3 regions of the Clavibacter vidaverae genome follow, and region 3 is predicted to be linked to each of the others. Evidence: predicted binding sites of a transcription regulator. Region 3 holds the regulator's gene; each other region holds the start of a gene.
What was found. Region 3 encodes LexA, which represses DNA repair genes until DNA is damaged. Its sites were predicted from a motif close to TCGAACANNTGTTCGA; they were not measured.
Positions count from the first base shown of each region.

Region 1 (3,273 bases), on a different contig from region 3:
GGAGCCGTGCAGGCCGCGCGGCAGGTGCGCCACGGGCTTGAAGGTGACGATGATGCGCTTCGACGCCTCCTTGAGCGCCTTGCCCGACCGCAGCCGGAACGGGACGCCCGCCCAGCGCGCGTTGGCGACGCCGAAGGTGACCTCGGCGAGGGTCTCGGTCTCGTTGGCCGGATCCACCCCCTCCTCCTTGGCGTACGCGGGGATGCGGGTGCCGTCGATCGTGGCGCCCGTGTAGCGGGCGCGGCGGCTGTGGGCGACCGGGTCGTTGTCCCAGACCTCGGTGGCGCGGAGCACCGAGGCGATGTTCGAACGGAGGTCGTCCGGGTCGATGCTCGCGGGCGGCTCCATCGCGAAGACCGCGAGCACCTGGAGCAGGTGGCTCTGGATCATGTCGACCAGCGCGCCCGACTTGTCGTAGTAGGCGGCGCGGCCCTCGAGCGCGAGCGTCTCGTCGTAGACGATCTCGACCTGCTCGATGTCCTTCGCGCTCCAGACCGACTCGAAGAACCGGTTGGCGAAGCGCAGCGACACGAGGTTGAGCACCGTGGAGAGGCCGAGGAAGTGGTCGGTGCGGTGGATGCGGTCCTCCGGCACGAGCTTCAGCAGCTGGCGGTTGAGCTGGGCGGCCGTGCGGCTGTTCGACCCGAACGGCTTCTCGAGCGCCAGCGTGGTGCCCTCCGGCAGCTCGAGCTGCTCGAGCTTCTCGCAGACCGCGATGGAGATGGCCGGCGGCAGCGCGAAGTAGAGGGCCGGGGCTCCCTCGCACGCGTCGAGGATGCGCTTCAGGTCGTCGAGGTCCGTGGGGTCGGCCTGGATGTACTTCGTGGACGAGACGATGCTCGCCGCCCGGCGTCCCGTGGCCTCCACCGAGTCGAACGCGGTCCTGACCGTCTTCGTCCACTCCTGCGCGCTGCGCTCGCTCCGGCCGGTGCCGATGAGCTGGATCCGCCGCCCCCGATCGCTCGCCACGAGGCTGCCGAGACCCGGCAGGAGGAGGCGTTCCGTGAGGTCGCCGCTGGCGCCGAGGATGACGAGGGTGGAGGGTTCGCTGGTCATCCTCCGAGACTACGGGTCGCGGCCGCGCGGGAGCCGACCTACACTGGGCGAGTCGAACATCCGTTCGAACATCGCGCCCGGGGAGGGCGCGGCGGATCCGTCGGGAGGCGCGCGTGAGCTTCACCCACCTGCACGTCGCGTCCGCGTTCTCCGCCCACCACGGCACCGCGGCGCCCGAGGCGCTCGTCGACCGGGTCGCGTCCGAGGGCGCGTCGGTCGCGGCGATCACCGACCGCGACGGGTTGTACGGCGCCGTCCGCCACATCCGCCGCGCGATCGCCGCGGGCGTCTCCCCCGTCGTGGGCGCGGAGCTCGGACTCACGGGCGAGCACCCCGGCCGGATCACGGTGCTCGCGCACGGCGGCACGCGCGGCCAGGGCTGGGCGGCGCTCAGCCGGCTCATCAGCGCGAGCCACGGCCGCGGCACGGCGCGCAGCACCGCCCGGAGCGCCCAGGCGGGCATCCTGCGCACCCGGCCGCCCGCGTTCCTCCTGGGCGAGGACGGGCCGGTCGGCACCGTCATGCTCGGGCCCGACTCGGACGTGGGCCGCGCGGTCGCGGCGGGCGACCACGCGCTCGCGTCCCGGCACCTCGCCGAGTGGGCGCGCCTCCTGCCGGGCGCGATCGCGGTCGAGGTCGTCTGCCACTTCACCGAGCCCGGCGAGTCCGCGAGCCTCCGCCACGCGGCCCGCATGCTGGAGCTCGCCGACGCGCACCGCGTCCCGGCCGTGCTCACCAACGCGGTCCGCTACCTCGATCCCGACGACGCGCTCACGGGCGACGTGCTCGACGCCGCGGGCACGCTCCGGCCGCTCGGGTCGTTCCGGCCGCAGCCCAACGGGCAGGCGTGGCTGAAGACGCCGTCCCAGATGCAGGACATCGCGCGCGAGATCGCCGGCGCCTCCGCGCTCGACCGCCGCGCCGGGGAGGCGCTCCTCCGCGCCACCGAGGAGCTCGCCGACCGGTGCCGGCTAGATCCCGACGCCGACCTCGCCTGGCGGAAGCCCAAGCTGCCGGAGAAGTCGGTGATCGGCGTCACGGGCGACCCGGACGAGGCGCTCTGGCGGAAGGCCGAGGCCGGCGTCACCGAGCGGTTCGGCCACGTGGACGAGGCGATGCGGCAGCGCGTGCTCGCCCGCATGCGCACCGAGCTCGCGACCATCACGGGCTTCGGCTTCGCCACCTACTTCCTCACGGTGGCCGACGTGTGCTCCCTCATGCGCGACATGGGCGTGCGCAACCAGGCGCGCGGATCCGGCGCGGGCAGCCTCGTCAACTACCTGCTGCGCATCTCCAACGTCGACCCGCTCGAGCACGACCTGCTGTTCGAGCGCTTCCTCGGCAAGGTGCGCTCGACGCTGCCCGACATCGACATCGACGTGGAGTCCGCGCGTCGGCACGAGGTGTACCACCGCGTGTTCGAGAGGTACGGCAGCAACCGGGTCACCCTGCTGTCGATGCAGAACACCTACCGGGCCCGCGGCGCCGCGCGCGACGCGGGGCTCGCCCTCGACCTCGACGAGCAGCAGATCGACTTCATCGCCAAGAACATCTGGCGCTTCAACGCGCGGGAGTTCCGGGCCGTGCTCGACACCAAGCCCGAGCTCAAGCCCATCGCCGACCTCGTGCGCGACGACCCGAGCATCGACCTGCTGGTGGACCTCACGGAGCGGCTCGACCGGCTCCCCCGGCACATCTCCATGCACCCGTGCGGCGTGATCCTCGGCGACTCCGACCTGCTCAGCACGAGCCCCGTGCAGCCGAGCGGCATGGGCCTGCCCATGAGCCAGTTCGACAAGGACGACATCGACGACATGGGGCTCCTGAAGCTCGACATCCTCGGCGTCCGGATGCAGAGCACCATGGCGTACGCGCTGGACGAGATCCACCGGATCCACGGCGCGCGCTCCGCGGTGGCGGGCGGCATCCCGGTCGATGCGCGCTACGTGCACCGCGACGGGCGCATCGAGCTCGACGAGATCCCGCACGACGACGAGGAGACCTTCGCCGCCATCCGCACCACGCACACGCTCGGCATGTTCCAGATCGAGTCGCCCGGGCAGCGCGAGCTCATCGGCAAGATGCAGCCCGACGTGTACGAGGACCTCATCGCCGACATCTCGCTGTTCCGGCCGGGGCCCATGAAGGGCAACATGGTCGCGCCGTTCCTCGACACCAAGCACGGCATCACGCGGCCCGACTACCTGCACCGCCGCT
Region 1 is NZ_JBLJAM010000001.1:524,315-527,587, forward strand. It holds gene ACMT9T_RS02450 (glucose-6-phosphate dehydrogenase) at 1-1,056, opposite strand, end outside; gene ACMT9T_RS02455 (DNA polymerase III subunit alpha) at 1,170-3,273, shown strand, end outside.
Region 1: the regulator LexA is predicted to act here: its motif matches at 1,109-1,124, upstream of ACMT9T_RS02455 (DNA polymerase III subunit alpha).

Region 2 (3,273 bases), on a different contig from region 3:
ACCGTGCGCATGGTCGAGGGCCTCACCGGGCTCGACATCCCCTACGGCGGCGTCGTGCAGTTCAACGGCGTGGTGGAGATGTCCAACGCGGTCGGCGGCGTCGAGGTCTGCGTGGCCAACGGCATCTACGACCCGAAGACCGACCTGTCGCTGGATCCCGGCATCCACCCGCTCCAGGGCAAGGAGGCCGTGCAGTTCCTCCGCACGCGCTACGGCGTGGGCGACGGCAGCGACATCTCGCGCATCGGCAACCAGCAGGTGTTCCTGAGCGCGCTCGTGCGCACCGTCAAGAGCACGGACACCCTGACCAACCCGGCGAAGCTCTACGGCATCGCGCGGGCGGTCGTCGACAACATGCAGCTGTCCACGTCGCTCGCCGACCTCGACACGCTCGTCTCGGTGGCGCTGACCTTCAAGGACATCCCGCTCGACGACGTCGTGTTCCTCCAGTACCCGGGCACGGTGCTCGCCAACGGGCGCGTGCAGCCGGACGAGGCCGCGGCCGCGCAGCTCGTGAGCCTGCTCGCCTCCGACGCGGACTTCTCGCTCGGCCAGCCGGCTCCGAGCGGCGAGGCCGGGAGCGTGCCCGGCAGCGTCCCGGGCGAGGGGACCCCGACGCCGCCCGCCGCGACCGAGCCGCCGGCCGACGGGTCGACGCCCACGACGCCGCCCACCCCGACCTCCGAGGTGCTCGACCCGAGCATCACCGGGCAGACGGCGGCGCAGAGCACCTGCTCCAACGGCCAGGGGCGCTGACGGCCGGATCGTCGGCCGGGCCGCGCGCGACCTAGCGCTCGGCGGGGGCCTCGACGACCCGGGGATCCGGGAAGGCCGTCTCGACGGCGGGGCTCGCGGTGCCGCGTGCCCGCATCCAGACGAAGAAGCCCGTGAGGGTGAAGGCCCCGTAGAAGACGTACATGAAGGCGGACGCGTAGTAGCCGGCCCCGACGAGCAGCGGCACGCCGACGAGGTCGACGGCCACCCAGATCAGCCAGAACTCGACCCAGCCCTTGGCCATGCCGTAGGTGGCGAGGAGCGAGCCGACGAAGATCCAGGCGTCGGCCCACACGGGCTCGTAGGAGCCGAGCGCGCGGAAGACGGGCGTGAGGAGCGCGGTGCCGCCGACGAGCGCGACCACGAGGAGCAGGCGCTGTCGACCGCTCGCCCACCGCGGGACGACGGGCGCGCCGCCGTGCCGGGCCTGCTGCCAGCGGTGCCAGCCGTAGACCGACACGGCGATGAACATGACCTGGCGACCGGCCTGGCCGAGCAGGTTGACGGGGTTCGGCGTGCCGAAGACCGCGCCGAGGAAGACGGTGAAGAGCAGCACGTTGCCGACGATGCCGACGGGCCACGCCCAGACCTTGCGGCGCATGCCGCCGAGCGCGCTGGCCAGGCCGAAGAGGTTGCCGACGATCTCGCGCCAGAGCACGACCTGGTCGCCGATGCGGAGCTGCGCGTCGAACAGCCACTCGAGTGCCGCCATGCCGGGATCCCTCCGTGCGCCGCGACCCGGGTGATCGCGTGCAGGCGCCGTGCGCGGCGCCGATCTGGTGCAAGGCGCGGCCGCCCTCCGCTATTCCCCGGCCTCAGGCGAACAGGCGCGTGTCGAGGTCCTCGTCGGAGGCCGTGACGAGCGACCACCGGCCGCGCGCGTCGACGCTGAGGTCGAACGAGCCGTCGACCCGCCGCGCGCCCGTGGTGAGCGGCACGGCCTCGACGCGCCACATCGACAGCTCGAGCAGGTGGGCGCTGGCGCCGCGGGGCGCGCGGCCCGTGCGCTGCCACCAGTCGACCCGCGCGATCCACCGCTCGGGGGAGCTGACCACCCCGTAGACCACGCCCCGCCAGGTGAACCGGAGCGGCGACCCGTCTCCCGAGAGCTCGACCTCCACGTCCTCGTCGATCCGCATGGTGCCGCTCCTCTCGCCCGTCGCGCCGGCCGCGCTCCCGCGTTCGAACGGATGTTCGAACGTCTGATCCGAGTGTAGGAACGGGCGCCGACATCCACGAGGGGAGCGGGCGGATCCGCCTCACCCTCGACCGGAGCCTGAGGGTCTCGTGCCCGTCGCGCGCATCGGGCATGGATCCGGCGACCCGCGCGTTGGACCCGACGTCCCGAGGGCGGCAGACGCCTCCCTCGTCATCGACACCCGAGGAGGGTCCACATGACCGACACCACCACCCGCCCCGCCGAGGCTTCCGGCACCTTCACCATCGGCGGCGACCTGCCCGTCGTCCGTCTCGGCTACGGCACCATGCAGCTGACCGGCGAGGGCGTCTGGGGCGCCCCCGAGGATCCCGCCGAGGCCGTCCGCGTGATCCGCCGCGCCGCCGAGCTCGGCGTCACGTTCTTCGACACCGCCGACTCCTACGGCCCGTTCGTCGCGGAGGAGCTCCTCAAGGAGGCGCTCCACCCGTACGCCGACGACGTCGTCGTCGCCACCAAGGGCGGGCTCACGCGCCCCGGCCCCGGCGACTGGCGCCCCGTCGGCCGCCCCGAGTACCTGCGCCAGCAGGCCGAGCTGAGCCTGCGCCACCTCGGCCTCGAGCGCATCGACCTGTACCAGCTGCACCGCATCGACCCGGCCGTGCCGCTGGAGGACCAGATCGGCGTGCTGAAGGAGCTGCAGTCCGAGGGCAAGATCCGCCACATCGGCCTGTCCGAGGTGTCCGTCGACGACGTGAAGGCCGCGCGCGAGATCGCCGAGATCGTCTCCGTGCAGAACCTCTTCAACCTCGCCAAGCGCGACGCCGAGCCGCTGCTCGAGTACGCCGAGGCCGAGGGCCTCGCGTTCATCCCGTGGTTCCCGCTCGCGACCGGCGAGCTCGCGAAGGACGGCGGCCCGCTCGACGCCCTCGCGAAGCAGCACGACGCGAGCCCGTCCCAGCTGGCGCTCGCGTGGCTCCTCCGCCGCTCGCCCGTCATGCTGCCGATCCCCGGCACCAAGTCGGTCGGGCACGTCGAGGACAACATCGCCGCCGCGGGCATCCAGCTCACCGACGACGAGTTCCAGGCGCTCACCGACGCCGTCTGATCCGTCCCCGCACGCACGAGGGCCCCGCAGGATCTCCTGCGGGGCCCTCGTGCGTCGTGGCGACGCCGCCGGCTAGGTGCCGATGCGCGTGCCGGAGTCGTCCGCGAGCCCGAGGTCGTCGAGCTGCGCGAGGAGGCTCGCGCCGTCCGGGGCATAGACCCACGGGACGCTGCTGTCCAGCGCCCGCTTCTCGGCCTTGGCGCGACCGCCCGCGAGCACGGCCTCGCCGGCGCTC
Region 2 is NZ_JBLJAM010000001.1:519,245-522,517, reverse strand. It holds gene ACMT9T_RS02440 (LCP family protein) at 1-756, shown strand, start outside; gene pnuC (nicotinamide riboside transporter PnuC) at 788-1,486, opposite strand; gene ACMT9T_RS02430 (DUF6504 family protein) at 1,590-1,913, opposite strand; gene ACMT9T_RS02425 (aldo/keto reductase) at 2,169-3,038, shown strand; gene ACMT9T_RS02420 (App1 family protein phosphatidate phosphatase) at 3,111-3,273, opposite strand, start outside.
Region 2: the regulator LexA is predicted to act here: its motif matches at 1,957-1,972, upstream of ACMT9T_RS02430 (DUF6504 family protein).

Region 3 (3,273 bases):
CGAGCGGCACCAGGGCGTCGCCGAACCGGGCGATGCCCGACTTGTCGCCGAGGGCCTCGCGGATGGCCTGCCCGAGGACGATGCCCACGTCCTCCACCGTGTGGTGCACGTCGATGTGCGTGTCGCCGGTGGCGGTGACCTTCAGGTCGGTCAGCGAGTGCTTCGCGAACGCGGTGAGCATGTGGTCGTAGAACGGCACCGACGTGCTGATCTCGGAGGCACCGGTGCCGTCGAGGTCGAGCTGGAGATCGATGCGGGACTCGCTGGTCTGCCGCGTGACGTGCGCGGTGCGCGCGAGGGTGCTCATGGGCTCCATGCTACCGATCGGTTCCGATGGCACGGCCTCTGCCCCCGGCCGCCACCGGGAGCCGAGGCCGTCCGCACCGCCGCGCGCTCCGCACAGCCGGGGCACGGCGCGGACGGGCTCAGCGCGCGTACTGCGCGGGGACCGCGAGCTGCTGGCCCGCGGCCACGTCCGACGTGGGGAGGCGGTTGAGGTCGACGACCGACGCGATGACGTCGCGCGGGTCGGCGCTCGGCGCGATCTCCTCGGCGAGGTCCCACAGGGACTGCCCGCTCGACACGGTGACGTACTCGAAGGTCGCGCCAGACGCGTCCTTCGACGCGACGGCGGCGCCGCCGTTCAGGGCGACGAGCCCGGCACCGAGCGCGAGGGGGGCGGCGACGAGCGCCGTGAGGACGATGCGGCCTCGGCGCGTGATGCGCAGGCGGGTGCGGGGCGCGACGGCGGCCTCCGCGACGGCGACGGCGGGTGCGTCCGTGACGGCGGTGGTGGTGTGTGCTGCTGCGGTGTTCATGGTGACCTCTCGTGCGAGACGGTGGGGCGTCGATGCGACGCGCCCGGCGATGCAGTGCGGTACGGCATGCGATGCGGGTCGGGCAGCTCGCACCCGGCTCTCGGCCGGGAGAGCCGGGTGCGAAGCTGTGTTCCGAACATACATTCGAAACCAGCCCTTCGCAAGCCCTCATCGCCTCGATCCGGCCTCCATGACCGCGACACGCTCGAACAGGTGTTTGTACGAGGTGCGTGGGCTGGATACAGTTTCGAGTGCCTGGTGTCCATTCCACCGGGCACCACCGACATCGCCCCGCGAGGGCGTCGACCCGCCGGGTCGACGAGCCGCCCGGGGCGTCGGCGACGAGAGGCGGGCCGTGGCATGACGGACGAGCGAGCGGCGGGAGGCGGCGCGACGAGGCGCCGCAAGAGCCTGAGCGACAAGCAGATCTCGATCCTGGAGTTCATCCAGCGCACCATCGCCGGCCAGGGCTACCCGCCGAGCATGCGCGAGATCGGCGACGCCGTGGGCCTCGCCTCGCTCTCCAGCGTCACCCACCAGCTCAACCAGCTCGAGCTCTCGGGCTACCTGCGCCGCGACCCGAACCGGCCGCGCGCCCTCGAGGTCCTCATCGACCTCCCCGGCTCGGGCGCCGCGGAGAGCGGTGAGCCGTCGACCCCCGTGGGCGACGCCGCGATGGTGCCCATGGTCGGCCGCATCGCCGCGGGCATCCCCATCACCGCCGAGCAGATGGTCGAGGAGGTCTTCCCCCTCCCCCGCCAGCTCGTGGGCAAGGGCGACCTCTTCATGCTCCGCGTCGTCGGCGACTCCATGATCGACGCGGCCATCTGCGACGGCGACTGGGTCGTCGTCCGCCAGCAGAAGACCGCCGAGAACGGCGACATCGTGGCGGCCATGCTCGACGACGAGGCGACCGTCAAGGTCTTCCGCCAGCGCGACGGCCACACGTGGCTCCTGCCGCGCAACAGCGCGTTCGAGCCGATCCTCGGCGACTTCGCCGAGATCGTCGGCAAGGTCGTGGCGGTCATGCGCTCCGTCTGACCCGCACGACGCACGAGAGCGGCCGGTCCCCCGGGGGATCGGCCGCTCTCGTGCGTGCGGGGCGGGTGCGGATCAGACCGCGGGCACCACCGCGTAGGCCTGGACCTGCGCCTCCTGCTCGGCCGTGACGAGGGCGCGCACGCGCGTGCCCTCCTCGACGTACGAGGTCTCGAGCACCTTGGCGCCGTCGTGCAGCATCGCGACGACCTCGCCGTGCTCGAAGGGCACGAGCAGGTCGACCTCGATGGTGGGCTGCGGGAGCAGCTCCGCGATGCGCCGACGCAGCTCCTCGACGCCCTCGCCCGTGCGGGCCGAGACGAAGACGCCCTGCGGCGCGAGGCCCCGGAGGACGACGCGGTCGTCGGCCGACGCCAGGTCGCTCTTGTTGAAGACGACGATCTCGGGGATGGCCGAGGCGTCCACCTCGGCGATGACCTCGTGCACGGTCGCGAGCTGCGCCGCGGGATCCGGGTGCGACGCGTCGACCACGTGCACGAGCACGTCGGAGTCGGCGAGCTCCTCGAGCGTGGAGCGGAACGCCTCGACCAGCTGGTGCGGCAGGTTCCGCACGAAGCCGACGGTGTCGGCGAGCGTGTAGAGCTGCCCCTGGTCGGTCTCGGTCTTGCGGACCGTGGCGTCCAGCGTCGCGAACAGCGCGTTCTCGACGAGCACGCCCGCCTTCGTCACGCGGTTGAGCAGCGAGGACTTGCCGGCGTTGGTGTACCCGACGATCGCCACGGACGGCACGGCGTTGCGGTCGCGGTTGGCGCGCTTGGTGTCGCGCGCGGGCTTCATCGCGGTGATCTGCTTGCGGAGCTTCGCCATGCGCGTGTTGATGCGGCGGCGGTCGAGCTCGATCTTGGTCTCACCGGGCCCGCGCGATCCCATGCCCGCGCCCGCGCCGCCCACCTGGCCACCGGCCTGGCGGGACATCGAGTCGCCCCATCCGCGCAGTCGCGGCAGGAGGTACTGGAGCTGCGCGAGCTCGACCTGGGCCTTGCCCTCGCGGCTCTTGGCGTGCTGGCTGAAGATGTCGAGGATCACGGCGGTGCGGTCGATGACCTTGACCTTCACTACGTCCTCGAGCGCGCGCCGCTGGCTCGGAGCCAGCTCGGTGTCCGCGATGACGGTGTCGGCGCCGACGGCGGCGACGAGCGCCCGCAGCTCCTCGGCCTTGCCGCTGCCGAAGTAGGTGCTGGGATCCGGCGTGGGACGGCGCTGCAGGAGGCCGTCGAGCACGACGGCGCCCGCGGTCTCGGCGAGGGCGGCGAGCTCGCGCATGCTGTTCTCGGCGTCGTCGACGGACCCCTGCGAGTACACGCCGATCAGCACGACGTTCTCGAGGCGCAGCTGCCGGTACTCGACCTCGGTGACGTCCTCGAGCTCGGTCGAGAGACCGGCGACACGGCGCAGC
Region 3 is NZ_JBLJAM010000002.1:24,794-28,066, forward strand. It holds gene hisB (imidazoleglycerol-phosphate dehydratase HisB) at 1-307, opposite strand, end outside; gene ACMT9T_RS12845 (hypothetical protein) at 426-818, opposite strand; gene lexA (transcriptional repressor LexA) at 1,179-1,859, shown strand; gene hflX (GTPase HflX) at 1,932-3,273, opposite strand, start outside.